DNA from 3 places in the Serratia sp. LSHTC3 genome. Region 2 is predicted to be linked to each of the others. Evidence: predicted binding sites of a transcription regulator. Region 2 holds the regulator's gene; each other region holds the start of a gene.
The links. Region 2 encodes PurR, which represses purine synthesis genes. Its sites were predicted from a motif close to CANGCAAACGTTTGCNTG; they were not measured.
Positions count from the first base shown of each region.

Region 1 (10,604 bases), on a different contig from region 2:
TACAAGATTGATGGTAACTCAGTAAATTATTTCGATTTGGCAAAACAGAAGGTCAATTTGCAGGCTAACCACCGGATCGATGAGAGAAATGCAGGATTTTTTCTGGTGACATTGTCACAAAAAGCGGCCAGTGAATTGATTACCCATAAAAAACCCCGCCGGGTGGCGGGGTTGTCTGTCAGTCGCATTGCACCTTGATTGCCAGGCCGCCGCGTGACGTTTCGCGGTACTTGGCGTTCATGTCTTTGCCGGTTTCGTACATGGTCTCGATCACCTTATCCAGCGAAACGCGCGGCTCGCTGGTGCGGCGCAGGGCCATGCGGGCGGCGTTGATCGCCTTGACCGAGGCGATGGCGTTGCGCTCGATGCACGGCACCTGCACCTGGCCGGCGACCGGGTCACAGGTCAGACCCAGGTTGTGTTCCATGCCGATCTCCGCCGCCACACAGACCTGCTCAGGGCTGCCGCCCAGCAGTTCGGCCAGACCGGCCGCCGCCATGGAGCAGGCAACGCCGACTTCACCCTGGCAACCGACTTCGGCGCCGGAGATGGAGGCGTTCATCTTGTACAACGCGCCGATCGCACCCGCCGCCATAAAGTAGCGGATGTAGATATCCGGGCTGACGGACTCGATGAAGTGATCGTAGTAAGCCAGCACCGCAGGCACGATGCCGCAGGCGCCGTTGGTCGGCGCAGTGACCACGCGGCCGCCGGCGGCGTTTTCTTCGTTAACCGCCAGCGCGAACATGTTGACCCAGTCGATCACGTTCATCGGATCGCTGGACAGTTTGTCCGACGCCACCAGCATGCGTCGCAGCGCGGAGGCCCGGCGCGGTACGCGCAGCGGCCCCGGCAGTACGCCTTCGGTGTTCAGACCGCGGTCGATACAGGCGCGCATGGTTTGCCAGACGTTGCCGAAGTAGGTCTCGATCTCTTGCTTACTGTGCAGCGCCAGTTCGTTCTGCATCACCATGCCGGACAGCGACAGGCCGGTCTCGCGGCAGTGGTCGAGCATTTCGCGCGCGGAGTTGAACGGATATGGCATTTGCAGTTCTTGCTCGGCGGCCTTGCCGAAATTCTCCTCGTCGACGATGAAACCGCCGCCGATAGAGTAATAGGTCTTGCTGTACACTTCTTTATCGCCGGCGAAGGCGTGGATCTGCATGCCGTTTTCGTGCAGCGGCAGGTTGTCGCTGCGGAAGACCATGCCGCCGTCGCGTGGGAAATCGACTTCATGCAGGCCGTTGGCCAGCATCAGGCGTTGACGTTGTTCTACATCGCGAATAAAACCCGGAATGCTATCGATATCGACGGTGTCCGGCATGTTGCCGGCCAGGCCGAGAATGATGGCGATATCGGTATGGTGACCTTTGCCGGTCAATGAGAGTGAGCCGTAAACGTCTACGGCAACACGCGTGATAGAAGGCATCAGGCCTTTATTTACCAGATCGTCGACAAACTGTTTGCCGGCTTTCATCGGTCCAACCGTATGAGAGCTGGACGGGCCGATGCCGATCTTAAACATGTCGAAAACGCTAATCACGCTAAAACTCCTTAAAGAGACGTATTGTTATGGCTGCGGCGGTCAAAAACCGCGCAGGGAACAGCGATATTGTAAAAGGGCCGTGCGGGTTCGGCTGCCTTTTTCGCATGAAATTAAATAATCCGTGGTGTCGCTTTTTTTACTGATTACCCGGGGCGAACCCTTGTGCGGGGTATCCGCTTTCGCCCAAGCTCCATTAGCGGTAATCGCGCCAGCTTTCCGTGCTGAACGCCGCCGGCTTAATCCCTGTTTCTACAGTGGTTTATCTCGGACGGTGGTATTTTACAGGTATTTCGTAAGGTTTAAGAGAGGGTTTACAGTTTTTTTAAAACCATTCAAACGGAACGGTAGTTGAAAAAGCGATCAAATGAAGTGATAGCGATCGCTTTACCCGCCGCGGAGGTCGGCAACCGTGCCAGATTGCGAGTCAGATCACGTAATGCGGGCTAAATACTGACCTGTTGCGCCAGGCGCCGAATGATAGCGGCGGTCAGCCCCCAGATAAACTGGCTGTGATACCAGGAGAGGTAGATGCGGTGCGTATGGCCGGCGCGATGAATATCCAGCGGATAGTAACGCGACAGGGTCAGCGCTTCCCGCAGGGGCATCTCGAACACGTCCGCCACTTCGCCTTCATTGGCGTGGAACTGCACGTCCGGCGGGATGAGGCCGACGATAGGGGTAACCTGAAATCCGGTGCTGCTGTCGAGCGGCGCCATTTGGCCGAGGACAGTCACCGCCTGCGGCGGTATCGCCACTTCTTCCTGCGCTTCTCGCAGCGCCGTGACGATCGCCGATCCGTCTTCGGCGTCGGTTTTGCCGCCGGGGAAGGCCACTTGACCGGCATGTTTGCGCAGCGAGTCGGCACGGCGGGTCAACAGCAGCGTCGGCTCGGCGCGGCAGACGATCGGAATCAGCACCGCCGCCGGGCGCACATGGTGCGAAATCTGCGTCGCCTGTGGCAGCTGCAGTTGAAAACGGCTGATAAAGGCGTGCAGTGAGGCCGGTGAGTTCGATGGGATCACGACAGGGCATACTCCCCTAGCTGCGGCAAAATGCGGCCGACCTTGTCGAAGGTCTCCTGGTATTCCGCCTGTTCCTGGCTGTCCGCCACGATGCCGCCGCCGGCGGAGCAGTGGATGCGACCGTTTTCGGTGACGAGCGTGCGAATGGTGATATTGGTGTCCATGGTGCCGCAGGCGCTCAGGTAACCGATGCTGCCGCAATAGGCATTGCGGCGCTGCGGCTCCAACTCTTCGATGATTTCCATCGCGCGCACCTTGGGCGCGCCGGTGATCGAACCGCCGGGGAAGCAGGCGCGCAGCAGTTCGGCCGCCGAGGTATGGTTTGGCAGGGTCGCGGTGATGGTGCTCACCAGGTGATGCACGGCGGGGAACGGCTCCACGGCGAACAGTTCCGGCACCCGTACGCTGCCAGGCTGGGCGACGCGGCCGATATCGTTGCGCAGCAGATCGACGATCATCAGATTTTCAGCGCGATCCTTGGGTGAATCGGCCAAACGGCGAGCCTGCGCGGCGTCCTGTTCCGCGTCCGCCAGCCGCGGCAGCGTGCCCTTGATCGGGCGGGTTTGGATACGCTGCTGCTCCAGCCACAGGAAGCGCTCGGGAGAGACGCTCAGTACGCTGTTGTGCGGCAAGCGCAGGAAGGCCGAGAACGGCGCGCGGTTGCAGGCGCTCAGGCGGCAGAACGCCTGCCATTCATCCCCCTGATAGTCGGCGGAGAATCGTTGTGCCAGATTAATTTGGTAACAGTCGCCGCTGCGCAGGTAGTGCTGAATACGTTGGAATTTCTCGCCGTATTGTCGCCGGCTCATATTGGCGCGCCAGTCGCTCAGCAGCGTGAAAGGGCGTTCTGTAGGTGCGGTTTGGCTATTGAGCCAGCGCCAGCGCTGCTCCACATCGCCATAGCTGAGCAGCGTCAGGGTTTGCAATTGGTGGTCGGCGATCGCTGCCCAGTCATAAATGCCCACTGCCATATCCGGCAAAGCGAGGTCGGCTTCGGCCAACTGCGGCAGGGTTTCCACCCGGCGCCCAAGATCGTAGCCGAACAGTCCCAGAGCTCCGCCCTGAAACGGCAGGTCCGGATTAAACGCCGGCTGCCAGCCTTGCGCCGCCAGTTGCTGCTGCAGCAAGGAGAACGGATCTTCCTGCGACTGAATGGTGACGCCGTCACTTTTGATTTGCGTGTCGGCACCCCGGGTGGTGAGTGTCACGCGCGGTTGTGCGACCAGGATATCGAAGCGGTTGTGCGAATGGTCGGCAAAGCCCGAATGCAGCAGCATCGCCCAAGGCTGCGATGAAAGCGGGGCGAAAAGCGTCATCAGGGCACGGCGGCTGTAGGGCAAAGATTTTATGTTTGGGGCGGTTACGCTCATGAACGTCAATAAACCTGGCTGTGAGGACGGCGATATCTGGCGGCTAGTGTGCCATAGACAGCCACGTCATGCATGTTTTGCCATGCACGACATGAAGCACAGTTCACATAAACAGCAGCTCAACAAACCTTAAATAAGGCATTTTTTGCGCCATTGATTATACTTCGATATGTTAAAAATTTAACGTCAAATGCACTGGAAGCCTATTCATCGAGGGCGCAATACCCGAGAAATATAAAAAAAGATTCGTTAATTTCATAAATTTATTATTTCTGCTTGTTATTAGAAGCGGGGGAGATGTTGCTATGCCCGATTTTAGCAACGTCGCCGCCTTTTAGAATTAATGGCTTAATTACTCAGCGCTTTTCTGGCGCGGGTTTGAGAAAGAAAGGCCAGTTCGGTTCCATTAGCCAGCGCGGGAATTTGCAGTGTTTCACGCCTATCCCAAGCCTACGCAGGCCGAATGAGTCTTTTAGAAAAATAAAATTATTATTTTGTTACATTATCATTGAAGAGCTGACTATGTCGTTAATGCTGAGCGTGATCGTCCCGATGCACAATGCGGGGGAATTATTGGAGCCTTTCCTGGCCTCGCTGCTGGCCCAGCGCGAGCAACGGTTGGAGGTGATCATCGTCAACGATGGTTCCACTGACGGTTCAGGAGAGATCGCGCACCGTTACGCGGCGGTACATCCGCATATTCGTGTGATCGATCAGGCCAATGCCGGCGTTTCTAACGCGCGTAATGCCGGGCTTGCCGTTGCCCAAGGCAAATATGTGGCGTTTCCCGATGCCGACGACTTGCTGGCGCCGGAGATGTATTCCACGCTGCTGGAACAGGCGGAAAAACACCAATTAGACGTGATGCAATGTAATGGCGAGCGCTATTTCACCAGCCAAGATGAATTGCAGCCGATTTTTCCCGAGGCGCGTTTGCGTACCACCGATGTGATCAGTGGCGTGCAGTGGTTTGAACGTGCGCTGAAATCGCGAAAGTTTATTCACGTTGTATGGCTGGCAATATATCGCCTCGACTTTATTCGCCAGCATCGGCTTTATTTCGAGCCGGGGTTACATCACCAGGATATTCCCTGGACGACAGAAGTCATGTTTAATGCCAAACGGGTCAAATATTTAAGTACGCCGCTGTACCGTCAACGGGTGCACGACAAGTCGATCAGTAATCGTCGGCGCATCGGTAAGGCGAACGTGGAGTATCAACGCCACTATATGAAAATCGTCGACATGCTGGAGCGGCTCAACCAGCGCTATGCGGGCACTATCGTCATTCGTCCGGCTTTCCATTGGCAAATCACCCGCGAAGCGCTGGGCATTTGCCACAGCATTCGTCGCGAGCCGGAACCGGCCGCTCAGAGTCAGATCACCGAAGAGTTCTATCAGCGCGGTATCGACAGAGCGATGTTCGCCAATGCGCGCGGCCTGAAGCAGGGGTGGCATGTCATGCTGTGGCGGCATCGCCTGAAGCAGTGGCGCAACGATAACGGCTGTTCGCAACCGGCCTGACGCACCAGACGTTGGGATCCGCCGCGTTAGCGCGTATACTCCTTCTCCCTTTTGCCGGAGAGAACGACACATGCATGCAGGTATGCCATTACTGAATCACGCGGAGCAGCAGGAAGCGGCGGATCGCATCCATCAACTGATGGAGCAGGGCATGAGCAGCGGTGAGGCCATTGCTCGTGTTGCGCAGGAAATTCGCGAGAAGCATCAGGGTGCTCAGGTTGCGGTATTGTTCGATGACGAAGACGAGCAACATGAGGCCGCACCGGAGGCGTCGCGGGATGACGATGCTGAAGAAGACGAAGACTATTGACGTTATCGGGGCCGCGCAAGCGGCCCCGTGAGTATCAGCCGTTGACCGTCACGGCGGCGGCGGCTTGTTTCGCTTGCTCCACCGCCAGTTCCGTCGTGTTCGCCGTCGCCAGCGCTACGCCCAGACGACGTTGCCCGGCGATCTCCGGTTTGCCGAACAGGCGCAGCTGGTTGTGCCCGCGCAGCGCATTTTCCAGTCCGCTGAAACGCACATCGCTGCTGGTGAGCTGCGGCAGGATCACCGCCGAAGCGGAAGGGCCGAACTGGCGGATGGCGCCAATCGGCAACCCGAGAAACGCGCGAACGTGCAGGGCGAACTCGGACAGATCCTGTGAGATCAACGTAACCATGCCGGTATCGTGCGGCCGCGGAGACACTTCGCTGAAGATCACATCGTCGCCGCAGACGAACAGCTCCACGCCGAACAGGCCGAATCCGCCCAGGGCTTTCACCACCTTCTCCGCGATAGCCTGAGCACGGCTCAACGCCGTGGCTGACATGCGCTGCGGTTGCCAGGATTCGCGATAATCTCCGTCTTCCTGACGATGGCCGATCGGCTCGCAGAAATGTACGCCGTCCACGGCGCTGATGGTCAGCAACGTAATTTCAAAATCAAATCTTACCAACCCTTCGACGATCACCCGGCCGCCGCCGGCGCGTCCACCCTGTTGCGCGTAATCCCAGGCGCTTTGCAGCTGCTCAGGCGCGCGGATCAGGCTTTGCCCTTTGCCGGAAGAACTCATCACCGGTTTGACGATGCACGGGTAGCCGATGTGCTCGACCGCCTGCCGGAAAGCCGCTTCGCTGTCGGCAAAGCGATAGCTGGAGGTGGGCAGGCCAAGTTCTTCCGCCGCCAGACGGCGGATGCCTTCGCGGTTCATGGTCAGGCGCGTGGCTTCGGCGCAGGGCACCACGCGGTGGCCCTGACGTTCAAGTTCCACCAGCATGGCGGTGGCGATCGCTTCGATTTCGGGAACGATATAGTCCGGCCGCTCTTGTTCGATAACGGCTTTCAACGCGTCGCCGTCCAGCATATTGATGACGTGACTGCGGTGCGCCACATGCATGGCGGGGGCGTCGGCATAGCGATCGACGGCGATCACTTCCAGACCGAGGCGCTGGCATTCAATGGCGACTTCTTTACCCAGCTCCCCGGAGCCGAGCAACATAACGCGGGTGGCGGAAGGGCGCAGGGCGGTTCCAATCGTTAACATAGTTTCGTACCTGGATCGGTGAAAGTAAGCGGATTGATGATCGGCGGGCAGTATATACGAAAACGATTGCGTTCACAGCCACCGCGCCAGGTTTGTTGCTAACTTACTGTTTTTATAACAAGCAGAAATATTTGCCCTGCCTGGGCGATTGTGCGTTAATAAGCGACGGCGAAAGAAGGCCTATATATAGCAAGGTTTTCGCGTCTCGTGCCGTCAAGGCAGGTTTATCAAGTAAAGGAAACACAAATGAGCAAGATCACTGGTCACGTTAAATGGTTCAACGAAAGCAAAGGTTTCGGCTTCATCACGCCTGCCGACGGCTCTAAAGACGTTTTCGTTCATTTTTCCGCTATCGTTAGCGATGGTTTCAAGACCCTGGCTGAAGGCCAGCAGGTTGAATTCTCCATCCAGGACAGCCAACGTGGCCCAGCTGCAGCCAACGTCGTTGCGATTTAACGACTGAGCTGCCAAGAAACCCGCCGCCGGCGGGTTTTTTTATGCCCGCTGCCCGTAACGCCGCCCATCTCTGTTATCATTTACCGCTGATTCGGCGCCAACCTGCGGGCGCGCCGCCATTCCATTCGTCATATAAGAGTTATCGCCGTGAGCACAGTTTCTTTTTCTTCCCTGCCTCTGCCAGCCGAACAGTTGGCCAACCTCAACGAACTGGGGTACGCCAAAATGACGCCGGTGCAGGCCGCCGCGTTGCCCGCTATCCTGCAAGGGCGAGACGTGCGCGCCAAGGCGAAAACCGGCAGCGGCAAAACGGCGGCCTTCGGCATTGGCTTGCTGAATAACATCGTCGTTACTCAGGTTGCCACGCAGGCGCTGGTGCTCTGTCCCACCCGCGAGTTGGCCGATCAGGTAAGCAAAGAGCTGCGTCGCCTGGCGCGTTTCACGCAAAACATCAAAATTCTGACGCTGTGCGGTGGCCAACCGATGGGGCCGCAGCTCGACTCGCTGGTGCACGCGCCACACATCGTGGTGGGGACGCCGGGGCGCATTCAGGAGCATCTGCGCAAGAAAACGCTGCTGCTGGACGAGCTGAAGGTGTTGGTGCTGGATGAGGCCGACCGCATGTTGGATATGGGTTTCGCCGACGATATCGACGATGTGATCAGCTACACGCCGCCGCAGCGTCAGACGCTGTTGTTTTCCGCCACTTATCCGGCGGGCATCGAACGCATCAGCGAGCGTGTTCAGCGTCAGCCGCTGAGCGTCGAAGTGGACGATGACGAAGCGCAGACCGCTATCGAACAACGCTTTTATGAGACTACGCGCGAGCAGCGTCCGGCGCTCCTGGTGTCGGCCATTCGCTACCATCAACCCGCGTCCTGCGTGGTGTTTTGCAATACCAAGCGCGATTGTCAGACAGTGCTTGAGGCCCTGGAGGCCCGCGGCATCAGCGCGCTGGCGCTGCATGGCGATCTGGAGCAGCGCGACCGCGATCAGGTGTTGGTGCGCTTCGCCAATCGCAGTTGCCGAGTGTTGGTGGCGACCGACGTCGCCGCTCGCGGGCTGGACATCAAAGAGCTGGAGCTGGTGGTTAACTACGAACTGGCGTTCGATCCCGAAGTGCATGTGCACCGTATCGGCCGCACCGGCCGCGCCGGCATGAGCGGGCTGGCGATCAGCCTGTGCACGCCGCAGGAGATGGCGCGGGCGCATGCGATAGAAGACTACCTGCAGATGACCGTCGATTGGGCGCCGGTGTCCGAGCTGAGCGGGGCGGCCAACGGCTCGCTGGAGGCAGAGATGGTGACGCTGTGCATCGACGGCGGCCGCAAGGCGAAGATCCGTCCCGGTGATATCCTTGGCGCGCTGACCGGCGATGCCGGGCTGACGGCGGCGGAAGTGGGCAAAATCGACATGTTCCCGGTGCATGCCTACGTCGCGATCCGTAAAGCCAGCGCGCGCAAGGCGTTGCAACAGCTGCAACAGGGCAAAATCAAAGGCAAGAGCTGCATGGTGCGGCTGCTGAAATAAGCCGCAGGCGGGCGGCGGTTTGCCCTCCCGCCATTATCTATTTATACTGTATGTAATTACAGTTATTTGAGTATTTGAGGACGCACGCATGGCGGTTGAAGTTAAATATGTGGTGGTGAGAAACGGTGAGGAAAAAATGACTTTCGCGAGCAAGAAAGAAGCCGACGCCTACGACAAAATGCTGGATCTGGCGGATAACCTCGGAGAGTGGCTGCAACAGGCGCCGCTGAACCTGGACGACGAACAGCGCGAAGGGCTGAGCTTCTTCCTGGCAGAGAATAAAGATGCGCTGGGGCTGATTCTGCGCGGCGCTTCACCGGCGGAAACCCTCAAGAAACCGGCGGAAGCGAAAGCGAAAAAAGCGGCCTCTAACTCAAAAGAGGGATCTGCGTCAGAAAAGCAAGCGGCATAATGACTTATGTTGCGGTGTTGTGATGAAAAAGGATCTAAAATGAGCCGTGAAATAACTTTCTTCAGCCGCTTTGAGCAAGATATTCTGGCCGGGCGCAAAACCATCACCATTCGGGATGCCAGTGAGTCGCACTTCGAACCGGGCGAGGTATTGCGCGTAAGCCGCAATGAAGACGGCGTATTTTTCTGCTTTATCGAAGTGCTGTCGGTAACGCCGGTGCGCCTGGACGCGCTGACTGAACGCCACGCACAGCAGGAGAACATGTCGCTCGGCGAACTGAAGCAGGTGATCAAGGAAATCTATCCGGGCCTGGATTCGCTGTTTGTCATCGAGTTCGTCAAACGGTAAACCCTTTGCCGAAACCCTGTTGTGAGCCAGGGATGGGCGCCCGGATAGCGCTAATCACAACGGGAGGAGATATGAAAAAAACGGGTTTGGCTATCGCCTTGTTGGCCATGATGGGAGCATCGACTGCGGTGTGGGCGCAGGATCACGAGCAGCGCACCGCCAAGGTGGGGCAGTGTGCGGGTCTGCAGCCGGCGGATATCGCCGCCCAGGTCAAGCGCGACTTCTTGCAGAACCGCATCACGCGCTGGGAATCGGACAAAAAGCTGCTGGGCACCGCCACCCCGATCGCCTGGGTCAGCCCGGATGCCATCACCGGCAAGGATCAGGTATGGCAGGTGCCGTTGACGGTGCGTGGCACCAAGGCAGATAAAACCTACAACGTGACGCTCAACTGCAACACCGGCGAGATCGCCTACAGCGCGCCGCAGTAACGCTTTTTTGGCAATAAAAAGCCCGCCTGGCGGCGGGCTTGATGTCCCCAGACGGCGTCAGTCGCTGAACGGTATCACCAACTCACCCGGTTTCACTTCCAATCCCTTCGCCAGTTTTTTCGCCAGCGCTTCGGTTTTGCTGTTGTCAGGATTCAGCACATAAGCCGGTTTTTGGTCGAAGTAAGACTTCAGTGACTGGTTCAGATATGGCGTCAGCGCTTTCATCACCGTCTGCATTTTTTCCGGCTGCACGCTGTAATCGGTCAGTTCCATGTCTTTCAGGTAAATGGCGCCCTGTGCGCGGTCGTAAACCGGCTGCGCTTTCAGCGTCAGCTTCAGATCCGCCGCCTGCGGGCCGAGAATCGACGTGATGTTGACCTTGGCGTCGCCGGAAAGGGTGACTTTACCCGGCTCGCTGCGGCCGATCTGGCTTTGCAGCTGC
Region 1 is NZ_JBXUNP010000001.1:1,071,059-1,081,662, forward strand. Features, by position in the region: gene sdaA (L-serine ammonia-lyase) at 179-1,543, opposite strand; gene AC2CGI_RS05145 (CoA pyrophosphatase) at 1,990-2,568, opposite strand; gene pabB (aminodeoxychorismate synthase component 1) at 2,565-3,938, opposite strand; gene AC2CGI_RS05155 (glycosyltransferase) at 4,461-5,462, shown strand; gene AC2CGI_RS05160 (YoaH family protein) at 5,533-5,772, shown strand; gene purT (formate-dependent phosphoribosylglycinamide formyltransferase) at 5,807-6,985, opposite strand; gene cspE (transcription antiterminator/RNA stability regulator CspE) at 7,232-7,441, shown strand; gene dbpA (ATP-dependent RNA helicase DbpA) at 7,589-8,971, shown strand; gene AC2CGI_RS05180 (YebG family protein) at 9,060-9,383, shown strand; gene yqfB (N(4)-acetylcytidine aminohydrolase) at 9,423-9,731, shown strand; gene yebF (protein YebF) at 9,803-10,162, shown strand; gene AC2CGI_RS05195 (lipoprotein) at 10,220-10,604, opposite strand, start outside.
Region 1: purT (formate-dependent phosphoribosylglycinamide formyltransferase) is a predicted target of PurR. The motif match lies at 7,041-7,058, and genes of this name have one in related genera.

Region 2 (10,604 bases):
ATAAAAAACCGCGGCGGTGCGGCGGATAGAGCAATACGGGGCTAAATGTGGCGCAAATGCAACGCGTTGCGGGCCGATTGTTGCGCAAATAACCTTGCTGTAAATGCAGGTTTAACGCGTTTGGGGAATTTCCAGCAGCGTGCCGGCGCTCAGGCAGAAGCAGCCGCTGGCGACGTTGGCCGGCAGGGTAAGGCTCTCACCGGCACGTACTATCCGGGTGTCGCCGCCGAGGGTGAACTCGAATTCGCCGGATATCACCCGGGTTTGCAGCGCGTGCGCGGGCTTTTGCAACTGGCCGAAGGCGCCGGCCTCGAAACGCACTTCCGCCGCCGGCGAACCGTCGCTCATCACGCCTTCACGGCGGGCAAGGCCATTGTCGAGCGGCAAAAAGGCGGTTTTGGCGGTGAAGGTGGTCATGTGGCGTTCCTGATGGCTGATGGCGGTAGTTCGGCGCAATCGACATGAAAAATCGAACGGTCGGGCAGAGACGATACAACGGGAAGTATAACGTGACAGGGAGAGATGAATCAGCAATATGGTGCGTCCGAGTGGACTCGAACCACCGACCCCCACCATGTCAAGGTGGTGCTCTAACCAACTGAGCTACGGACGCATCTTTTCCTGTCTGTCATGGCTGACAGCGGGGACGAATATTAACGAGCTACCCGCGCGCTGGCAAGGGGAAAAGCGCAATTTTATTCGGTATTTCACGCGATTGCTGAGGTTGTGCGCAGTCCGGCGTTTTTTTCCGCAAACCGCAGCCCGGCCGGGGAGGAAACCGGCCGGGCTGCGGGTTCAGCGTGTGGATCGCTGCAGGATGACGGTGGTCGGCTGTTTCTGCAGCCAGCGCATGCGCAGCGCCATCATGATGGCGGCGAAGGTCAGTCCGATGATAAAGCCGATCCAGAAACCGCTTGGCCCCATCGCCGGCACCAGCGCATCGGTTAACGCCAGCAGATAGCCGCTCGGCAGGCCCAAAACCCAATAAGCGATAAAGGTGATGAAGAAGATCGCGCGGGTATCTTTATAACCGCGCAGCACGCCGCTGCCGATCACCTGGACCGAATCCGAGATCTGGTACAGCGCCGCCAGCAGCATCAACTGCGAGGCCATCGCCACCACCGCCGGGCTGTCGTTGTACAGCAGGGCGATCGGTTCGCGGAAGGTGGCGGTAAACAGCGCGGTGCAGACGGCCATGGTGATGCCGACGCCGATGGCGGAGTAAGCGGCGACGCGCGCGCCTTCGACCGAACCTTCCCCCAGACGATAACCGACGCGGATGGTGGCGCCGACGCCCAGCGACAGCGGCAGCACGAACATCAGCGCGCTGAAGTTAAGTGCGATCTGGTGGCCGGCGACCGCGACGATCCCCAGCGGTGAAACCAGCAGCGCCACCACCGCGAACAGCGTGACTTCGAAGAACAGCGCCAGCGCCACCGGCATGCCGATGCCGATCAGGCGCCTTAGCGCCGCCCAGTCAGGGCCACCGAGATCGCCGGCCTGGCGTTTGATGTCGCGCTGCGACGGCGCGCGCTTCACGTACCAGCGCATCATCAGGAACATGATCCAGTAGACGCTGCCGGTGGCGACGCCGCAGCCGACGCCGCCCAACTCCGGCATGCCGAACTTGCCGTAGATAAAGATGTAGTTGATCGGGATATTCACCAGCAGGCCGAGGAAGCCGATCACCATGCCGGGTTTGGTTTTGGACAGCCCCTCGCACTGGTTGCGCATCACCTGGAAGAACAGGTAACCCGGCGCCCCCCACATGATGGCGTGCAGATAGCCGACGGCTTTATCCGCCAACTGCGGATCGATGTTGTGCATCATGTCGATGACGAACTTGCAGTTATACAGCACGACGATCAGCAGCACAGAGACGCCGAAGGCCAGCCAGAAGCCCTGACGCACCTGATGGGCGATGCGATCGCGACGGCCGGCGCCGTTGAGCTGGGCGATAACCGGGGTCAGCGCCAGCAGCAGGCCGTGGCCGAACAAAATGGCCGGCAACCAGATCGAGGTGCCGACCGCCACCGCCGCCATGTCGGTGGCGCTGTAAGCGCCGGCCATGATGGTATCCACCACGCCCATGGCGGTTTGTGATATTTGCGCGATGATGACCGGGATAGCGAGAGCCAATAAACTACGCGCTTCAATTAAGTACTTCTGCACGCATACACCTTTTCTATTTATATATGTGGGAGGGAGGGCTGCCGCGAGAGGACAACAATTAAAATAGCGGAATTTTGTCAAAAAGATTGTACCTGCTCGGCGTCGTTAAGCAAACGCCGCAGATAAATAGTTATTAAATGCGCAGCCATTCTTTTTTTGCCGTCGCGGATTTGGTTTTCAGCGCCAACTGGGGCAAACTGCCGGTAGCGTTTTAACCTATTTAGCAAGAAGAGGCACATATGTTCACCGGTATCGTACAAGGCACCGCGCCGCTGGTCGCGATTGATGAGAAACCCAATTTCCGCACCCACGTGATCGAAATGCCTGCCGAGCTGCTGCCGGGGCTGGAGCTGGGCGCGTCGGTGGCCCACAACGGCTGCTGCCTGACCGTCACCGCGGTGGAAGGCAACCGCGTCAGCTTCGATTTGATCAAAGAAACGTTGCGCCTGACCAACCTCGGCGATCTGGCGCTGGGCGACATCGTCAATATCGAGCGCGCGGCGAAGTTCAATGACGAAATTGGCGGCCATTTGATGTCCGGCCATATTATCTGCACGGCGGAAGTGGCCAAGATTTATACCTCGGAAAATAACCGCCAGGTATGGCTGCGCATGCCGGATGCGGAATTGATGAAATATGTGCTGCACAAAGGTTTCATCGGCATCGACGGCATTAGCCTGACCATCGGCGAAGTGGTGAATAACCGTTTCTGCGTGCACCTGATCCCGGAAACGCTGGATCGCACCACGCTGGGTAAAAAACGCCTCGGCGACAAGGTGAACATCGAGATCGATCCGCAAACGCAGGCGGTGGTGGACACCGTCGAGCGCGTGCTGGCCAATCGGGAAGCGACGTTGGCCGCGGCGATGGCGCCGGCGCACAAAGACTGACAGCGATTCTGGCGTGACCGCCGGCATCGAATCATAAGCAGAGAGGAGAAACGCGTGAAGTTTTATGGGAAAACGTTGTTGTTAACCGCGTTGCTGGCGCTGAGCGCTTGCAGCAGTTCGCCTGAGCAGGGCGCGGGCGCGCAAATGGCCGATGCGGACGATACCTGCGGCGCTTCGCAGTATCAAAATTTTGTCGGCAAACCGATGACCTCGCTGGAAGGCGTGCGGATCGACGGCAAGGTGCGAGCCATTCCGTACAACTCTGCCGTCACCATGGATTTCAACCTGCGCCGTCTGAACTTCCTTGGCGACAGCGACGATAAAATTATTCGCGTTTATTGCGGTTAACCCGCAGGGTTCGAAAGAGCAAAAAAAAAAGCCCCGGCGAAGATGTTGCCGGGGCTTTTTTATCGGGAAAGCGTTCAGCGGGCGACGCGAATGCCGCCTTCAACGCCTTTCGGGCTGAACACCACCTGCCATAACTGCAGATCGCGCGCCCGGAACGCGCCGGCGCAGGCGTTCAGGTAATAGCTGAACATCCGTTCGAAGCGTTCGGAATAGCGCTCGGCGAGCTGCGGCCACGCCTGTTTGAAGCGCTCGAACCAGGCCATCAGCGTGCGATCGTAGTCGGCGCCGATGTTGTGCCAGTCTTCCATCACGAAATGGCCTTCGCTGGCCTCGGCGATATGCCTCACGGAGGGCAGGCAACCGTTCGGGAAGATATATTTGTTGATCCAGGGATCGACGTTCATGTCGGTCTTGTTGGAGCCGATGGTGTGCAGCAGGAACAGGCCGTGCGGCGCCAGATTGCGCTCCACCACGTCGAAATAGGTGCGGTAGTTTTTCGGCCCGACGTGCTCGAACATGCCGACCGAGACAATGCGATCGAACTGCTGGTGCAGATCGCGGTAATCCTGCAACAGGATCTGCACATCCAGCCCGGCGCAGCGCGCCTGAGCCAGCTTCTGCTGTTCGGCGGAAATGGTCACGCCGACCACCGACACGCCGTAATTTTTCGCCGCATAGGCGGAAAGGCCGCCCCAGCCGCAGCCGATGTCCAGCAAACGCATGCCCGGCTGCAGCTGCAGTTTCTCGCAGATCATCCGCAGCTTGGCTTCCTGCGCTTCCTCCAGCGTGGTGGCGTCTTTCCAGTAGCCGCAGGAATACTGCATGTAAGGATCGAGCATCAGGGTAAACAGATCGTTGCCGAGATCGTAATGTTCTTTGCCGACGATCCAGGCGCGCTTTTTCGATTGCAGATTGGTCAGGCGCGCGGCGGCGATACGCAGGGTATCTTTCAGGTGGTGGGGGAGTTTCTTCTCCAGCCCGGCGCTGACCACGCGCTGGAAGAACATATCCAGCCGCTCGCACTCCCACCAACCGTCCATATAGCTTTCGCCCAGGCCCAGGGATCCTTGCTGCAAAACGCGTTTAAAGAATTCGGGATTTTTAACCTGAATATCGAAAGGGCGCGATCCGTTGATTTCGATACCGGCCAGACCGAGCATTTCGTGCGCGATACGGTACCACTGGTTATCCTGGATGCTCAGATCTTCTATACACGATGAACTCATAGCTTCTCCATCACCTTCTTCTGACTGATGACCCGTTAGGAAACAGCTTAGACAATTTCTGCGGGTGCATACCTATACCAACGGGAAATAAGCCCGCGGCGTCTGATATCCGACTATGAACAGAGGAAATTTAAAGAAACGGCCCGACGCAAACGGCGCAGGATAAACGCCCCTTTAAAAAAAGAGTGTGACGCAAGGCGCGTACACAATAGCTGATTGAGATATAGAGATTATAAGGTGTTACTTTACAAGGTTGTTTTTGAGTATAGGCGTGCCGAGGCGTTGACTCAACTGTAAATCGCACTCGGCACACATATTCTTTAAGTGATTATTAATCTTGGCAATTATGACGCTGAGTTAGCATGTTCCCGCTGTGCCTTTTGCTGCGCATCGGCCGCTTTTCCCCGCTGCAGGAAATAACCCAGCGCGGCCAGGACTACCGTAGATACCATCACCGTCACCGTCGCCAACAGCGGCTGGGCAATAAACGCCGACACCAGCATGCTTGCCACAAAACACAGCCCCAATTGCAGCGTATTTTGCAGCGCGGCGGCTTTGCCGCTGCTTTCCGGGAACGGCATCAGCGCATTCGCCACCATGATCGGGTAGCCGGCGCCGTTGACCAGCGCCATCACGCAGAACGGGATCAGCAGAGTGGTGAGCGTCGGATTGGTCAGGGTCGCCACCAGATACAGCGCCACCATGCTGACACCATAAGCTACCAGCAGCCACGGCAGCAGAGTTTTGCCATTGATGCGCTTAAGCGCGGCGCGGCAGCCGTAGCCGCCCAGCAGGAAGGCCAGCGTTTGCGGCACATAGCTCAGACCGATGTCGCTCGGGCTATAGCCCATATCGCCGAGGATGAACGGCGAACCGGTCAGCCAGGCGAAGAAACCGGCCGAGCAGGCGGCGTACATAGCGACGTTGCCGCTGAACACCGGAGATTTCAACAGTTGCCAGAAGCTGACGCCGTTTTTCGGCGCGTCGGCGGCGGGGGGCGTTTTGGCGCGCTCTTTGAGCAGCAGCGTCGGCAGCAGCAGCAGTGCGGTGATCACCAACAGCGCGGCGAAGATCGCACGCCAGCTGGCGTGGTTCAGCAGCCAGGCGCCAAGCAGCGGCGCCAGCGCTGGTGACAGCGCCACCAGCGGCATGATGGTGGCGAACACGCGGTTGGCCTGGCCTTCGCGATAGCGGTCGACCACCAGCGCTTGCCAGATGGCGGTGGCGGAACAGACGCCGACGGCCTGAATAAAGCGCAGTATCCAGAGCTGCACGGCATTTTCTACCCACAGCATGCCCAGGCAGCCGAGCGCGAACAGCGTCAGGCCGATCAATAATACCGGTTTGCGGCCCAGCCGGTCGGAGAGCGGCCCCCACAGCAGTTGCGCGAAGGCGAAGCCGGCCAGGAAGATGCTCAGGCTGGCGCTGACCGCGCCGGCGGAAATTTGCAGTTCCTCCCGCATGGCGCCGAAGGCGGGCAGGTACATATCGGTCGCCAGATAACCCAACATGCTCAGGCCGGCGAGGTAGAACATAAAGCCAAAAGAATTTCGCATGGTATTTCTCGTTAATATTTTAGTGTCGCAGGTTTTTAGCGCCGGCCAGTGTATCCGGCTGGATCTCTGCTTGTGAAACGGTAATATTTGCAAAGTGCTGTTAAAAAAATTGAAGGCAAAGCGATGTGGTCTGAATATTCTCTTGAAGTTGTTGACGCGGTCGCGCGCACCGGCAGTTTCAGCGCGGCGGCGCAGGAGCTGCACCGGGTGCCGTCGGCGGTGAGCTATACCGTGCGGCAACTGGAACAATGGCTTGCGGTGCCGCTGTTTGAGCGGCGTCACCGTGATGTGGAGTTGACGCCGGCCGGCGCGCTGTTTATCAAGGATGCGAGAGTTGTTATCAAAAAAATGCTCGACACCCGTCGCCACTGTCAGCAGGTGGCCAACGGGTGGCGCGGCCAGCTGAATATCGCAGTCGACATCATCGTCAAACCCCAGCGCAGCCGCCAGCTGGTGCTGGATTTCTACCGCCATTTCCCCGATGTTGAACTGATGCTGCAACCCGAAGTGTTCAACGGCGTTTGGGATGCGTTGGTGGACGGCAGGGTGGACATGGCGATCGGCGCCACGCGCGCGGTGCCGGTCGGCGGCGGCTTTGCCTTCCGCGATATGGGCTACATGAACTGGCTGTGCGTAGTCAGCCCACAGCATCCGCTGGCGCAGCTGGCAGGGCCGTTAAATGACGATCGGTTGAGGCCGTACCCTGCGCTTTGTCTGGAAGACACCTCGCGCAATCTGCCCAAGCGCGTCACCTGGACGCTGGATAACCAGCGGCGGCTGGTGGTGCCGGACTGGACATCGGCGCTCGACTGTCTGTGCGCCGGGCTGTGCGTCGGCATGATGCCGGCGCATCGGGCGCTGCCGCTGGTGCAGCGCGGTGAGCTGAAGGCGTTGCAGCTGCAGCAGCCGTTTCCCGCCAGCCCTTGCTGCCTGACCTGGCAGCAGGATAAACCGTCGCCGGCGATGAGTTGGCTGCTGGCGTATCTGGGCGATGGCGAGACGCTGAATCAGGAGTGGCTGAGCGAGGCGGCGCCGGAAGCCGTGCAGGCTTCCGGCTCAGGGGATTAGCGGCGGTAGTCGATGAACGGACCGTCGGCGACCGAACGGCGTTCCACCAGCTTCGGATGCACTTCGATCACCTGCGATTCTTCGCGCTTGCTGATGATGCGATCCAGCAGCATGGTGAAGGCCATTTCTCCCAGGCGCTCTTTAGGCTGGTGAATGGTGGTCAGCGCTGGAGTGAAGTAGCGGGCGTTGCGCACGTTGTCATAGCCGATCACGGAAATATCCTGCGGCACTCGCAGCCCCAGCTCATCAGCGGCGCAGATGGCGCCCATCGCCATGATGTCGCCGCCGCAAAATACCGCGGTCGGCCGCTGTTTTTGCGACAGGATTTGGTGCATCGCCTTGTAGCCGGACTCCGGCTCGAAGTCACCCTGGACGATCCACTCTTCGCGAATGTCGATATGCGCTTCCTGCAGCGCCTTCATAAAGCCCTGATGACGGCCGCCGCCGGTGTTGCGCGACAGCTGGCCCGGGATGGCGCCGATATCGCGGTGACCGCGCTCGATCAGGTAACGGCCGGCCAGATAGCCGCCTTCGAACGCGTTATCGATGATGGTGTCGGTGAAGTCGCCGCGCGCAGCGCCCCAGTCCATCACCACCATCGGGATATTACGGTAGTCCTCCAGCATGCCCAGCAGTTGATCCGGGTATTCGGAACACATGACCAGCAGGCCGTCGACGCGCTTTTGCGCCAGCATCGCCAGGTAGGCGCGCTGCTTGTCCAGATTGTTGTGCGAGTTGCACAGGATCAGGGTGTAACCTTTGCTGTAGCAGCTGTTTTCCACCGCCTCGATCACTTCGGCAAAATAGGGCGCTTCGCTCGAGGTGGCCAGCAGACCGATAGACTTGGTGTGATTGACTTTCAGGCTGCGCGCCACGGCGCTCGGCGAGTAGTGCAGCTCTTTGATCGCGGCCCACACGGCCGCTTTGGTCTCTTCGGCGACGAAACGAGTCTTATTGATGACGTGCGAAACGGTGGTGGTGGAAACGCCCGCGCGTTTGGCCACATCTTTAATCGTTGCCATGTAAGGAATGACTCCTGAACTCACATGTTTACAGCATGTAAGTGTGATGTTAATCGTTTGCCTACGTAGATCCTTCTCCAGAGAAGCGAAAACTGAGTTTTTAGTGTGTTGAAGTCTTCAGCGCTTAATCAGGAGGGGCATGGATGCCGGTACGCAGTTGTGAACTGCGAATTTTGTCGCATATTGAACAAAAGTGGAAGAGGTAATCGAGATTATAAACCGGGAAATGATAACAAGATTTTATCGGCGAACTGTGGGAAAATGATTTGACGTACTAATTGTGCGCCTTTTATCCTTAGGAAAGCCCATTTTAAAGGAGTTGTCATGGATACCGATCTGAAGATGTCTCTGTTCACTACCGTCGGCGCGTTGGCGATGATCATCGCTTTCAGCTTTGTCGCCGCGTTGAACTGATCTCCCGCCGGTTTTAAAAAAGGCGCAGCCTGGCTGCGCCTCGTCACTTCGGCAAGGCCTGCGTTTACGCCAGGTTTTCCGCCGCAAATTTCCAGTTGACCAACGCCCAGAAGTTTTCCAGGTATTTTGGACGCGCATTGCGGTAATCGATGTAATACGCGTGTTCCCACACGTCAACGGTCAGCAGCGGTTTATCTTCACCGGTCAGCGGAGTTGCCGCGTTGGAGGTGTTGACGATCGCCAGCGCACCGTCTGGTTTTTTCACCAGCCAGGTCCAGCCGGCGCCGAAGTTTTTCACGGCGGCATCGGTGAACTGCTCTTTGAACGCAGCGAAAGAGCCGAAGGATTTGACGATCGCCGCCGCCAGTTCGCCCTGCGGTTCACCGCCGCCCTGTGGCGACAGGCAGTGCCAGTAGAAGGTGTGGTTCCACACCTGCGCGGCGTTGTTGAACACGCCGCCGTTGGAGGTCTTGATGATCTCTTCGAGCGATTTGCCCTCGAACTCGCTGCCTTTCACCAGGTTGTTCAGGTTAACCACGTAGGTATTGTGGTGTTTGCCGTAGTGGTATTCCAGGGTCTCGGCGGAGATGTGCGGCTCGAGCGCGTTTTTCTCATACGGTAATGCAGGTAATTCAAACGACATTGCTTCCTCCTTTACAGCGCCACTTTCTTCCCGCCCAGGCGGGAGCCAGATGGGCCGTTTTTTATTGTGGTCATTCAATCTTAACAATTTTCATCATAAAAAACAGGAGGAAAAGCGAGAAATGCGCGTGGGGGAGTGCGATGGGCGATAGCTTGAGCAGGCGGTTGCGACCGGGGCCGCAACCGCGCAGAACAGGGAATTAACGGATGGTTTTCGGCGTCACTACGCGGCGTGCGCCGATGTAATGGTTTTGCCAATAGTCGTTGTCGAGCTGGCTGATGCGGATCTCTTCGCCGGTGCGCGGCGACTGGATGAATTTGCCGTTGCCGAGATAGACGCCGACATGGTCCGCCACGCCGCGGTTGTTGATGCGGAAGAACACCAAATCGCCGCTTTCCAGTTCGCTTTTCTTGATCGGCGCCGCGTCGCGAAGGTGATACATTTCGTTGGCGGTGCGCGGCATCTTGATTTTCACCACGTCCTTATAGGCGTAATAGATAAGGCCGCTGCAGTCGAAGCCGGTGCGCGGCGAGCTGCCGCCCCAGCGGTAAGGCTTGCCCATCTGATCCATCAGCTTGGCCATCGCGGTCTGTTTGGCATGCTGGTAACGTTTTTTGTGCGCCGGGCTGAGTTTTAACGGCTTTTCTTCACGCGCCAGTTTGGCGGTGGCCATACCGGCGTCGCGGTGGCGGCCATAGCCTTTTTTATAGCCCTTTTTCGGCGGGGTGACTTTAATCTTGGCGGTTTTCTGCGCTTTGGCCTTGGGTTTGGCGCTGACGATCTTTTTCGCGCTTTTCTCGCTTTTGGCCTTGGCGGTCTTGGTTTTTTTCTCGGGGGCCGTCACTTTGGCTTTTTTGGCGGCTTTATCCGCTTTCTTTTTTCTGCGGTCATCGGGCCGCGCTTCATTAGCATGGCTTTTACGCTGCTCGGCGGCAACGCGCGCCTGTGGCGCAGCGTGCGCCAAATTGAAGAAGAGCTGCGTAAACAGCAGCGCAAAGAGCGTAAGAATTAAACGCATGTCGACGTCACCAACCTTGGCCCCGAAACGGATATCGAAAGAGTTACAGTATTCCCGAACTTCACCATATAAAACAGCGAAGAACTCATAAATAATAATCCATATTGTGAGAAAACGTTAATGACATTTTTTTTGGTTTAAAATCAGCCTGTTGATGTATAAAAAAGCGCCAGGCGACGGTGGCGGATATAATTAAGCCGCGCCGGCATCGCGGCGCAATATATTAGTGAAATGGTCGGATTAAAAA
Region 2 is NZ_JBXUNP010000002.1:955,237-965,840, forward strand. Features, by position in the region: gene AC2CGI_RS11865 (cupin domain-containing protein) at 112-417, opposite strand; tRNA gene AC2CGI_RS11870 (tRNA-Val) at 537-613, opposite strand; gene AC2CGI_RS11875 (MATE family efflux transporter) at 796-2,172, opposite strand; gene AC2CGI_RS11880 (riboflavin synthase) at 2,412-3,062, shown strand; gene AC2CGI_RS11885 (I78 family peptidase inhibitor) at 3,117-3,410, shown strand; gene cfa (cyclopropane fatty acyl phospholipid synthase) at 3,485-4,636, opposite strand; gene punC (purine nucleoside transporter PunC) at 4,981-6,192, opposite strand; gene punR (DNA-binding transcriptional activator PunR) at 6,316-7,260, shown strand; gene purR (HTH-type transcriptional repressor PurR) at 7,257-8,282, opposite strand; gene cydH (cytochrome bd-I oxidase subunit CydH) at 8,607-8,696, shown strand; gene sodB (superoxide dismutase [Fe]) at 8,761-9,339, opposite strand; gene AC2CGI_RS11920 (C40 family peptidase) at 9,539-10,357, opposite strand.

Region 3 (10,604 bases), on a different contig from region 2:
CGCTGCACGAACTGCGGGCTGAGGATGCGCATGTAGCCGGCCAGCACCACCAGATCGGGCTGATGTTGGTCGATGGCGTCCGCCAGCGCGGCGTCGAACGCCGTGCGATCGGCGTAAGCCTTGGCATCCAGCGCCTGGGCGGCGATGCCCGCCGCTTCGGCGCGCTGCAGGCCGTAAGCCTGCGCCTTGTTGCTGAATACCGCCACGATCTCGGCGGCGATGCGGCCCTGCTGGCAGGCGTCAATCAGGGCCTGGAGATTGCTCCCCTGGCCGGAGACCAACACCACGATCTTTTTCATCAGTTGATGACCACTTGTTGTTCGTCGGAAGAGGCAGTCAGTTTACCGATTTTCCACGCTTTTTCACCTGCCGCGGTCAGCAGCGCGATGGCCGCTTCCACTTCGGCTTCCGGCAGGGCGATGACCATGCCTACGCCGCAGTTGAAGGTGCGGTACATTTCATGACGGCTGACGTTGCCGGCCTGCTGCAGCCAGGTGAACACCGCCGGCCACTGCCAGCTGGCTTCGTCGATCACCGCCTGCATGCCTTCCGGCAGCACGCGTGGAATATTTTCCCAGAAGCCGCCGCCGGTGAGGTGAGCGATGGCGTGGACGTCCACCTTCTCGATCAGCTCCAGCACGGACTTCACGTAAATTTTGGTCGGCGCCAGCAGGTGGTCGGCCAGCGGTTTGCCTTCCAGCTGGGTGGCGGTCGGATCGGTGTTGCTCACTTCCAGGATCTTGCGCACCAGCGAGTAGCCGTTGGAGTGCGGGCCGGAAGCGCCCAGGGCGATCAGCGCATCGCCGGACTGCACTTTGCTACCGTCGATGATCTCGGATTTTTCGACTACGCCGACGCAGAAACCGGCCACGTCGTAATCTTCGCCGTGGTACATGCCCGGCATTTCAGCGGTTTCGCCGCCCACCAACGCACAGCCGGACTGCTTGCAGCCTTCGGCGATGCCGGTGATCACGCTGGCCGCAGTGTCTACGTCCAGTTTGCCGGTGGCGTAGTAGTCGAGGAAGAACAGCGGCTCGGCGCCCTGAACCACCAGATCGTTGACGCACATCGCCACCAGATCGATGCCGATGGTGTCGTGGCGTTTCAGATCCATCGCCAGACGCAGCTTGGTGCCCACGCCGTCGGTACCGGAAACCAGCACCGGCTCGCGGTATTTCTGCGGCAACGCACACAGGGCGCCAAACCCGCCCAGACCGCCCATCACTTCCGGGCGACGGGTCTGTTTAACTACACCTTTGATGCGATCTACCAATGCGTTGCCTGCATCGATATCGACACCTGCGTCTTTATAGCTGAGAGAGGTTTTGTCGGTCACTGCGCGATTCCCCACGACGGTTTGCGGTTTGAAAACTGTGCTTCCGATGTTGATTCCGGAATAAGGCGCGGCAATTCTAACAGCGCAGGCAAACGTTTGCGAGCGGCTTGTGAACCGGCTCTGCTTTTTCGTCATCTATACTGATATTCAAACTTTTGTTGATCCCGATCGGGCTATTGTGGGTGGCGCGGCGAAAAAAAGGAGGTATAATCCCGCGATTTTTTTGGCCGCAACCACCTTAATAGGAGAAAAATGATGAAGATCGTTGAGGTGAAACACCCGCTGGTAAAACACAAGCTTGGCCTGATGCGCGAAAATGACATCAGCACCAAACGCTTCCGTGAGCTGGCCTCAGAAGTGGGTAGTTTACTGACCTATGAAGCGACCGCCGATCTGGAGACGGAAAAAGTCACCATCGAAGGCTGGTGCGGGCCAGTTGAAGTGGACCAGATCAAAGGGAAAAAGATTACCGTAGTACCAATCCTGCGTGCCGGTCTGGGCATGATGGAAGGGGTGCTGGAGCACGTGCCGAGCGCGCGCATCAGCGTGGTGGGCGTATACCGCGACGAAGAAACCCTGGAGCCGGTGCCGTATTTCCAGAAGCTGGTTTCCAACATCGAAGAGCGCATGGCGCTGGTCGTCGACCCGATGCTGGCCACCGGCGGTTCGATGATCGCCACTATCGATCTGCTGAAGAAAGCCGGCTGTCACAGCATCAAGGTGCTGGTTCTGGTCGCGGCGCCGGAAGGCATCGCCGCACTGGAGAAAGCGCACCCGGACGTTGAACTGTACACCGCTTCCATCGATCAGTGTCTGAACGATAAGGGCTACATCGTGCCTGGCCTGGGCGATGCGGGCGACAAGATATTTGGTACCAAGTAAACATTTGAGCCGACTTAACGAGTCGGCTTTTTTTTGACTAAAACCTATAAAACCAATAAACCGAGGAAAAACACACATGACCCGTCGCGCCATCGGCGTCAGCGAGCGCCCGCCGCTGCTCCAGACCATTCCGCTCAGCTTCCAGCACCTGTTCGCCATGTTCGGCGCCACCGTGCTGGTGCCTATCCTGTTCAAGATCAACCCAGCGACCGTGCTGCTGTTCAACGGCATCGGCACGCTGCTGTATCTGTTCATCTGTAAAGGCAAGATCCCGGCCTACCTCGGTTCCAGCTTCGCGTTTATCTCGCCGGTGCTGCTGCTGTTGCCGCTCGGTTACGAAGTGGCGTTGGGCGGTTTCATCATGTGCGGCGTGCTGTTCTGCCTGGTGGCGCTGATCGTGAAAAAGGCCGGCACCGGCTGGCTGGACGTGATGTTCCCGCCGGCGGCGATGGGGGCGATCGTCGCCGTCATCGGCCTGGAGCTGGCGGGCGTGGCGGCCAACATGGCGGGGCTGCTGCCGGCGGAAGGCGCCAGCGCCGACTCGACCACCATCACCATTTCGCTGGTGACGCTGGCGGTCACGGTGCTCGGCTCGGTGCTGTTCCGCGGCTTCCTGGCGATTATCCCGATCCTGATCGGCGTGCTGGTGGGCTATGCGTTGTCATTCTTCATGGGCGTGGTGGATTTGACTCCGATCCGCGAGGCGCACTGGTTCGCGCTGCCGACCTTCTACACCCCGCGCTTTGAGTGGTTCGCCATCTTCACCATTCTGCCGGCGGCGCTGGTGGTGATCGCCGAGCACGTTGGCCACCTGGTGGTGACCGCCAACATTGTGAAAAAAGACCTGATCCGCGATCCGGGCCTGCACCGTTCGATGTTCGCCAACGGCATCTCGACGGTATTCTCCGGTTTCTTCGGCTCCACGCCGAACACCACCTACGGTGAGAACATCGGCGTGATGGCCATCACCAAGGTCTACAGCACCTGGGTGATCGGCGGCGCGGCGGTGCTGGCGATCCTGTTGTCCTGCATCGGCAAGCTGGCGGCGGCGATCCAGGCGGTGCCGGTGCCGGTGATGGGCGGCGTTTCCCTGCTGCTGTACGGCGTGATCGGCGCCTCGGGCATTCGCGTGTTGATCGAGTCCAAAGTGGATTACAACAAAGCGCAAAACCTGATTTTAACCTCGGTGATCCTGATTATCGGCGTGAGCGGCGCCAAGGTGCACATCGGCGCGGCGGAGCTGAAAGGCATGGCGCTGGCGACCATCGTCGGCATTGGCTTGAGCCTGCTGTTCAAGGTCATCAGCCTGTTCCGCAAGGAAGAAGAGGTGCTCGACGCGCCGGACGAACCGGCAGAGCAGAAGTAACGAAAAGGGCAGCCCAGGGGCTGCCCTTTTGACTGATGGCATTCGCCTCAGCTGCGAATTTTGCGGTACACGAACAGCACCACGATGGCGCCGATAACCGCCACCACGAAGCTGCCGAAGTTGAAGCCGTCAACCTTGCCGTAGCCGAAGAAGGTGCTGATATAGCCGCCGACCACGGCGCCGACGATCCCCAGCACGACGGTCAGAATAAAGCCGCCGCCGTCTTTGCCGGGCATGATCCACTTAGCCAAAATACCGGCGATCAGGCCGAAGATAATCCAGGAAATAATCCCCATTTACTGCTCCTTTCTTTTGTGGCTGAGAATAGCTTACTGCTGGGTGGCTGGCTGAGTCTGAGTATTGCCGTTCACCGCCGCATCGGTCTCTTGTTTCAACTCTTGCGCTTTGTTTTCGGCGCTGTTCTTGATGGCTTCGGTCTTGGCCTTGGCCTGCTCGGTCAGATCGTTGGCGCCGTTGATGGCGTCGTTTTTGATGGCCTTGGCCTGATCCACCAACTGCTGGCTCTGCTTGCCGGCGTCATCTTTGATCGCGGCGGCCTTGGCCTTGGCGTCGTTGGTGATGGCGTCCGCCTGCTTGGCGGCTTCATCTTTAATCGCCGAAGCTTTGTCCTTCAGCTGGTCAGCCTGCGTGGCGGCCTCTTTTTTGATTTCATCCGCCGTCGCTTTCGCCTTGTCCGTCAGATCGTCCGCTTTTTTCTGGGCGGCGTCTTTCATCTGCTCGGCGCTGTCTTTGGCTTTATCCAGGTTGGCGTCAACCTTGGACGAGTCATCACAGCCGGCAACCAACAACCCGATAAAGGAGGCCAACAGCACTTTATTCCATACTTTCATCGTCTATATCCTTGCAGAAACCTTGTTGATGGTGATTGCGTTTAGCCTACCTATACTAGGCCAGATTTGGCTTAAATGACAAATTTAACCTGCGCAGGCATGGGGTTAGGGAATGATATCGGATAATTCTTGCCTTGGCGGGAGCCGCAGCCAATCAAGCGGCGCTTAGGCATTGTTCACTATTGCGGCATAAGATCCTGCCGGTTCAACAGCGCCCGTTTTCTGTGTTAAACTGCCCACGTTTTTCTGCCAGTTTTGGTTGAGGTGCTTCTCTGAATACGCCGGCACAGCTTTCACTGCCACTTTATCTTCCCGATGATGAAACTTTCGCCAGTTTTTATCCGGGCGAGAACCCATCCCTATTAGCCGCGATCCAATCCGCCGTCCGTCAGGAACATGGCAGCTATATCTATTTCTGGTCGCGTGAAGGCGGCGGGCGCAGCCATTTGCTGCATGCGGCCTGCGCCGAGCTTTCGCAGAAGGGGGAAGCGGTGGGCTATGTGCCGCTCGACAAGCGCGCTTACTTCGTGCCTGAAGTATTGGACGGCATGGAACAGCTGGCGCTGGTCTGCATCGACAATATCGAATGCATCGCCGGCGACGAAGAGTGGGAGATGGCGATCTTCAACCTTTACAACCGCATCCTGGAAACCGGCCGCACCCGTTTGTTCATCACCGGGGATCGCCCGCCGCGTCAGCTGAACCTGCGTTTACCGGATCTGGCTTCGCGTCTGGACTGGGGGCAGATCTACAAGCTGCAGCCGCTGTCGGACGAAGAGAAGCTGCTGGCGCTGCAGCTGCGCGGCAAACTGCGCGGCTTCGAGCTGCCGGAAGACGTGGGCCGCTTCCTGCTGAAGCGGCTGGATCGCGAGATGCGCACGCTGTTTATGACCCTCGATCAGCTCGATCGCGCCTCGATCACCGCCCAACGCAAGCTGACCATCCCGTTCGTTAAAGAGATCCTGGGGCTGTAGCCGCTACCGTAAAAGAAAGGGCGCAATAGTCCGCGCCCGAATTCGAATTTACAAAATCTCCAGCACCTGCTCCGGCGGCCGGCCGATGCGCGCCTTGCTGCCTTTCACCACGATCGGGCGTTCGATCAGTTTCGGGTTCGCCGTCATCGCCGCCAGCAGTTGCTCTTCGCTCAGGCTGTCGTCCGCCAGCTTCAATTCCTTGTACAGATCTTCTTTTTTGCGCATCAGATCGCGCGCCGATGTGAAGCCCAGTTCTTTCAATAGTTTTTTCAGCTCATCGACCGTAGGGGGCGTATCGAGGTACAGCACCACCTTGGGATCGACACCGTGCTGCTCCAGCAGCGCCAGGGTTTCACGGCTCTTGGAGCAGCGCGGGTTGTGGTAAATCGTGACGTTTTTCATGGCGTTCATTCCTTGTTGAATCAGCTGCGCTGGTATTGGCGGAAGCGCTGTTGCAGTTGGCGCAGCTGGTCGATGCGCGCATCGTAGCGCGCCTGTTTCAGGCTGCCGAGTTTCTGCAGCGAGCTGGCATTGCTGAGCAGGCCGATGGCCTGATCGAGCCGGCCGGTCAGCGCCAGGCTTTCGGCGCGGGCCGACAGCTCTTCATCGCGCAGCCCCTGAGCGGCGCTGGCCTGCGCCAGCAGATCCCAGCCGTTCGGATCGTCCGGATGGGCAAAGGTGTAGCGGTTCAGGATCTTCGACGCCTGCGCCGGCTGGTTGCCTTCGACATAGGCGTTGGCCAGATTGAGCTGCAGCACCGGGTTGTTGTTCTGGGCGGCGTTGGCCGCCTGCAGGCGGGCGATGGCCTGCGGCGCGCGTTTCTGACCGAGATCGATGTCGGTCATCAGGTCGATCAGCCAGACGTTTTTCGCATCCTGCGCCAGCATCGGCTGAATGATGTTGCGCGCGTCGTCGTATTTTTTCGCTTCATAGAACAGAATGGCGCGGCCGTATTTGGCGGCCGCCTGTTCGCGCACGTTGCCCTTGCTGAGTGAGCCGAGCAGCTCTTCGTTCAGGCCGTAGCCTTCCGAGCTGTACATGCCCAGGGCGCGCACCTTGGCCATCAGGTAGTCCTGCGAAGACTGCACGATGTGTTTCGGCATCTGGTTGGCGCGGTTGCGCGCGTCGGAGAGGCGGCTGTCCGGCAACGGGTGCGTCAGCAGCATTTCCGGCGGCTTGGAGGCGTAGCGCGACTGATCCGAGAGTTTCTGCAGGAAGTCGGGCATCGCTTCCGGATCGAAACCGGCGCGCTGCAGCACCTGAATGCCGATGCGGTCGGCTTCCTGTTCGTTCGATTGGGTAAAGCTGATCATGCCTTGCTGGGTGCCGGCCATGGTGCCGCTCAGCGCCGCCATGCCCATGGTCGGGTTGGCCATCGCCAGCAGAATGGAACCGAGTGCGCCCACCCAGGTCAGCGGGGCGTTGCGCTGCTGATCTTCCATGGCGCGCGCCAGGTGGCGCTGGGTGACGTGCGAGATTTCGTGCGCCAGCACCGAGGCCAGCTGGCTTTCGTTGTCGCTGACGCGAAACAGCGCGGAATGCAGCACCACGTTGCCGCCGAAGAAGGCGAAGGCGTTGATTTCGTCGTTGCGCACCAGATAGAAATGGAACGGCGTGCGCACCGAATAGGCGCTGGCCACCAGCCGGTTGCCCAGCTGATTGATGTACTGGCTCAGCAGCGGATCGTTGATCAGCGGGGCGCTGGCGCGCAGTTGGCGCACATAGAAATCGCCCATCGCCAGCTCTTGTCCGATGCTCAGGGTGCCGCCGGCGGAGGTGCCCATATCCGGCAACTGGTCCTGGCTTTCCGCCTGTGCTGGCGCCAGGGCGGTGGCGTTCAGCGTGCTGAGCAGCAGCACCGCTAACGCGGTTTTGGTCAACCGGTTGGTCATAGTCAGGCGTTTCCCTTAAATAATCATTTCTAAGACGTCAGCAGCAGACAAGAGTTCTTTATTCCCGCGGCGCAATCCGCGCGAAAGTGCGGCGGCTCACAAACCGCGGCGGCGGCACCCATCACATCATAGTCAGCCGCAGGCGACAAGGAAACGTTAGCCGAGCGCGAATCGAGCAAAAAAGTTTTATTTTTCATTTTGAAGGGCGCTTTTTCGTCGCTGGCGACATGCATTTTGAATTGAACGCGGACAAAGTTGATCCGTGTTTTATTGACAGGATAAACGCAGACTCATATAGTCTGCGTTATTGAAGATTCACTGACGGTCGAAAACGGACATATGGCGTACATCACAACCAGCGTTGAATATGGCATCCACTGCCTGCTGTGGCTGGTCGGCGATAACCAGCGCGCGCTCAGCAGCCGCGAACTCGCCGAGCTGCAGGGCATCTCCCCCAGCTTTCTGGCCAAGATTTTTCCCAAGCTGGAAAAGGCGGGGATCGTCGCCGCCAGCGAAGGGGTGCGCGGCGGTTACCGGCTGGCCCGTCCGGCGGACGAGATCAGTTTTCTGGAAATTATCGACGCCATCGAGGGGCACAAGCCGCTGTTCGATTGCCAGGAGGTGCGCGGGCGCTGTGCGGTGTTCGATGATTCCCCGCCGGATTGGGCGGTCTCCGGCAAATGCGCTATCCATGCGGTGATGCTGCAGGCGGAGAAGGCGATGCGCGACGCACTGGCGGCGCAGACCCTCGGCGACGTCGCGGCCCGCTTTGGCCGCAAAGCGCCGCAAGGCTTCTTCGGTGAGGTCAACCTCTGGCTCGACGAACGCATGACGGAACGCACCGCGCGCAGCGGCAAAACGGCGCGCGCCAAAACCTAAGCTCCGCCTTTCCTTAAAAAAGCGAAACACACTTTTTCCCGCCTCTTCGGAAGGGGCGGGCGGGCCTTCTGCACCCTGTTACGGGAGCGGAACGGCATCGTTCATCCGAAAACACTGCGGGCACGCCTTATCGCCCGGTTAACCCTGTATGAAGGAGTCATCCCATGACGCAGAAAATAGTGATTGCCGGTTCCGGTTTTGCCGGTTTTTGGGCCGCCGTATCCGCCATGCGCGCCATTACCCTCGCCGGTAAGCATGACGATATCGAGGTGCTCATGGTCTCGCCGACCCCAACGGTCACCATCCGCCCGCGCCTGTATGAAGCGGTGTTGGAAAACATGAACCCGGACATTTCCGCGCAGCTCGCCGCCGTTGGCGTGCGACACCTGGCCGGGGTTGTTGAGCGTATCGATGCCGCTGCTAAAACGCTCACGGTGGCGCCGACGGCGGGGGAACCCCTTGAGTTGGCCTACGATCGTTTGGTGTGGGCCACCGGCAGCCGGCTGTCCGTGCCTGCGGTGCCGGGCTTTGCCGAATACGGTTTCAACGTCGATACGCTGGAAAGCGCTCAGCGTTTGGGCGCCCATATCAATGCGCTGGCGGCCAAACCTTCGACGCCTGCGCGCAACACTGCCGTGGTAGTGGGCGCGGGGCTGACCGGGCTGGAGAGCGCGGCGGAGATGCCGCAGCGGCTGCGGGATGCGCTGGGCAAAGACGAGAACGTGCGCGTGGTGATCGTCGATACCGCGCCGGAAGTAGGCGCGGGGATGGGGGTAGAGCCGGGGGCGGTGATACGCCAGGCGTTGGCGGAGTGCGGCGTGGAAGCGCGGGCCGGCCTGCGCGTCTCGGCCATCGACGCTGAGGGAGTGATGCTGTCGAACGGTGAGCGTATCGCTGCCAACACGGTGATCCTGGCGGCGGGCGTGCGGGCGCATCCGCTGACCGAGCAGATCCCTGGCGAGCGCGACGGCAGCGGCCGGGTGATCGGCGATGCCTTCCTGCGCGCGCCGGCGGCGGCGGGCATTTTCGTGACCGGCGATACGGTGAAGGCGGCGACCGACGATCTCGGTAATCACAACCTGATGACCTGCCAGCATGCGATGAGCCTTGGCCGCGTGGCCGGCCACAATGCGGCGGCGGAGCTGGCGGGGTTGCCGACGCATCCGTACAGCCAGCCGAAGTATGTGACCTGCCTGGATTTGGGGCCCTGGGGCGCGCTCTATACCGAAGGCTGGCAGCGCCAGGTGCGCTTTACCCGCCAGGAAGGCAAAAAGATTAAGCAGGAGATCAACACGCAGTGGATTTATCCGCCGGCGGCGGATCGCGAGGCGCTGTTCGCCATCGCCAATCCGGATTTCGTGATTGTGCCTTAAGGTCGTCAAAACGGGAGCGGCAACGTTCCCGTCCTCATTTTCCCAACGGCAGGAACGAGCGTTCCGGCACCACGGTTTTCATCACCAGCGTGGAGCTCAGGCGTTGCACGCCCGGCAGGGCGGAGAGCTTCTCGTCGTAAAGTTGCTGGAAGGCGGGCAGATCGCGGGCGATAACGTGCAGCAGATAGTCGGGATCGCCAAACAACCGCTGTGCTTGCACCACCTGGGGAATGTCCACCATGGCGTTTTCGAAGGTTTCAACGGCGCGGCGATCGCCTTCGCGCATGGTGACGAACACCAGAGCGGAAAAGTTATAGCCCAGGCTGCCGGGATCGAGTTGGGCGCGGTAACCCCTGATCACCCCAGACTCCTCTAATGCCCGCACCCGGCGGTGACAGGGAGACACGCTCAAACCGATCCGCTCGGCCAGCTCGGTCACCGACAACCGGCCGTCGGTCTGCAATTCAGCAAGAATCTTGCGATCAATCTTATCCATTTGGAAAAATTTCCCCGTTTATGCCGATTTAAGGCAAGTAATTGAAAGCACATTTTAACGTCATGAGGATATTCTTGCCATCTGTTGAACGGTTTTGACGGCCCCCGCGGCAGGCGGAGGCCGTTCTTCTTCCACGAGGAAAGCGCAATGGTTCTCTGTTCGGTGTGGCGCGGTGCGTTTGAGAGGGCGCCGGCATGACGCTCGCTCTGTTCGCCGCGTTTTGGGCGGTGTCGATTTTGTTGGTGATCACGCCGGGTATGGATTGGGCCTATGTGATCTCGGCGGGTATTCGCGGTCGGGTGGTAGTGCCCGCCGTCGCCGGTTTGCTGTTTGGCCATTTGTTGATGATTGCGATCGTGGTGGCGGGCGTCGGCGCGCTGCTGGTCGGCAACCCGCTGGCGCTGACGGCGCTCACCCTGTTGGGGGCGGCTTACCTCTTGTGGATCGGTTTCAACATGCTGTTGCACCCGCCGGTGCCCGGCGCCGGTGAAGATCAGCGTTCTGATTCCTGGCTGCGCTGGGCCGGCAAAGGCGTGTGCGTCAGCGGGCTGAACC
Region 3 is NZ_JBXUNP010000001.1:223,912-234,515, forward strand. Features, by position in the region: gene purN (phosphoribosylglycinamide formyltransferase) at 1-299, opposite strand, end outside; gene purM (phosphoribosylformylglycinamidine cyclo-ligase) at 299-1,336, opposite strand; gene upp (uracil phosphoribosyltransferase) at 1,592-2,218, shown strand; gene uraA (uracil permease) at 2,295-3,584, shown strand; gene AC2CGI_RS01060 (GlsB/YeaQ/YmgE family stress response membrane protein) at 3,632-3,880, opposite strand; gene AC2CGI_RS01065 (hypothetical protein) at 3,914-4,435, opposite strand; gene hda (DnaA inactivator Hda) at 4,708-5,409, shown strand; gene arsC (arsenate reductase (glutaredoxin)) at 5,458-5,811, opposite strand; gene bepA (beta-barrel assembly-enhancing protease) at 5,832-7,301, opposite strand; gene AC2CGI_RS01085 (RrF2 family transcriptional regulator) at 7,641-8,180, shown strand; gene AC2CGI_RS01090 (NAD(P)/FAD-dependent oxidoreductase) at 8,345-9,553, shown strand; gene AC2CGI_RS01095 (Lrp/AsnC family transcriptional regulator) at 9,588-10,049, opposite strand; gene AC2CGI_RS01100 (LysE family translocator) at 10,244-10,604, shown strand, end outside.
Region 3: purM (phosphoribosylformylglycinamidine cyclo-ligase) is a predicted target of PurR. The motif match lies at 1,422-1,439, and genes of this name have one in related genera.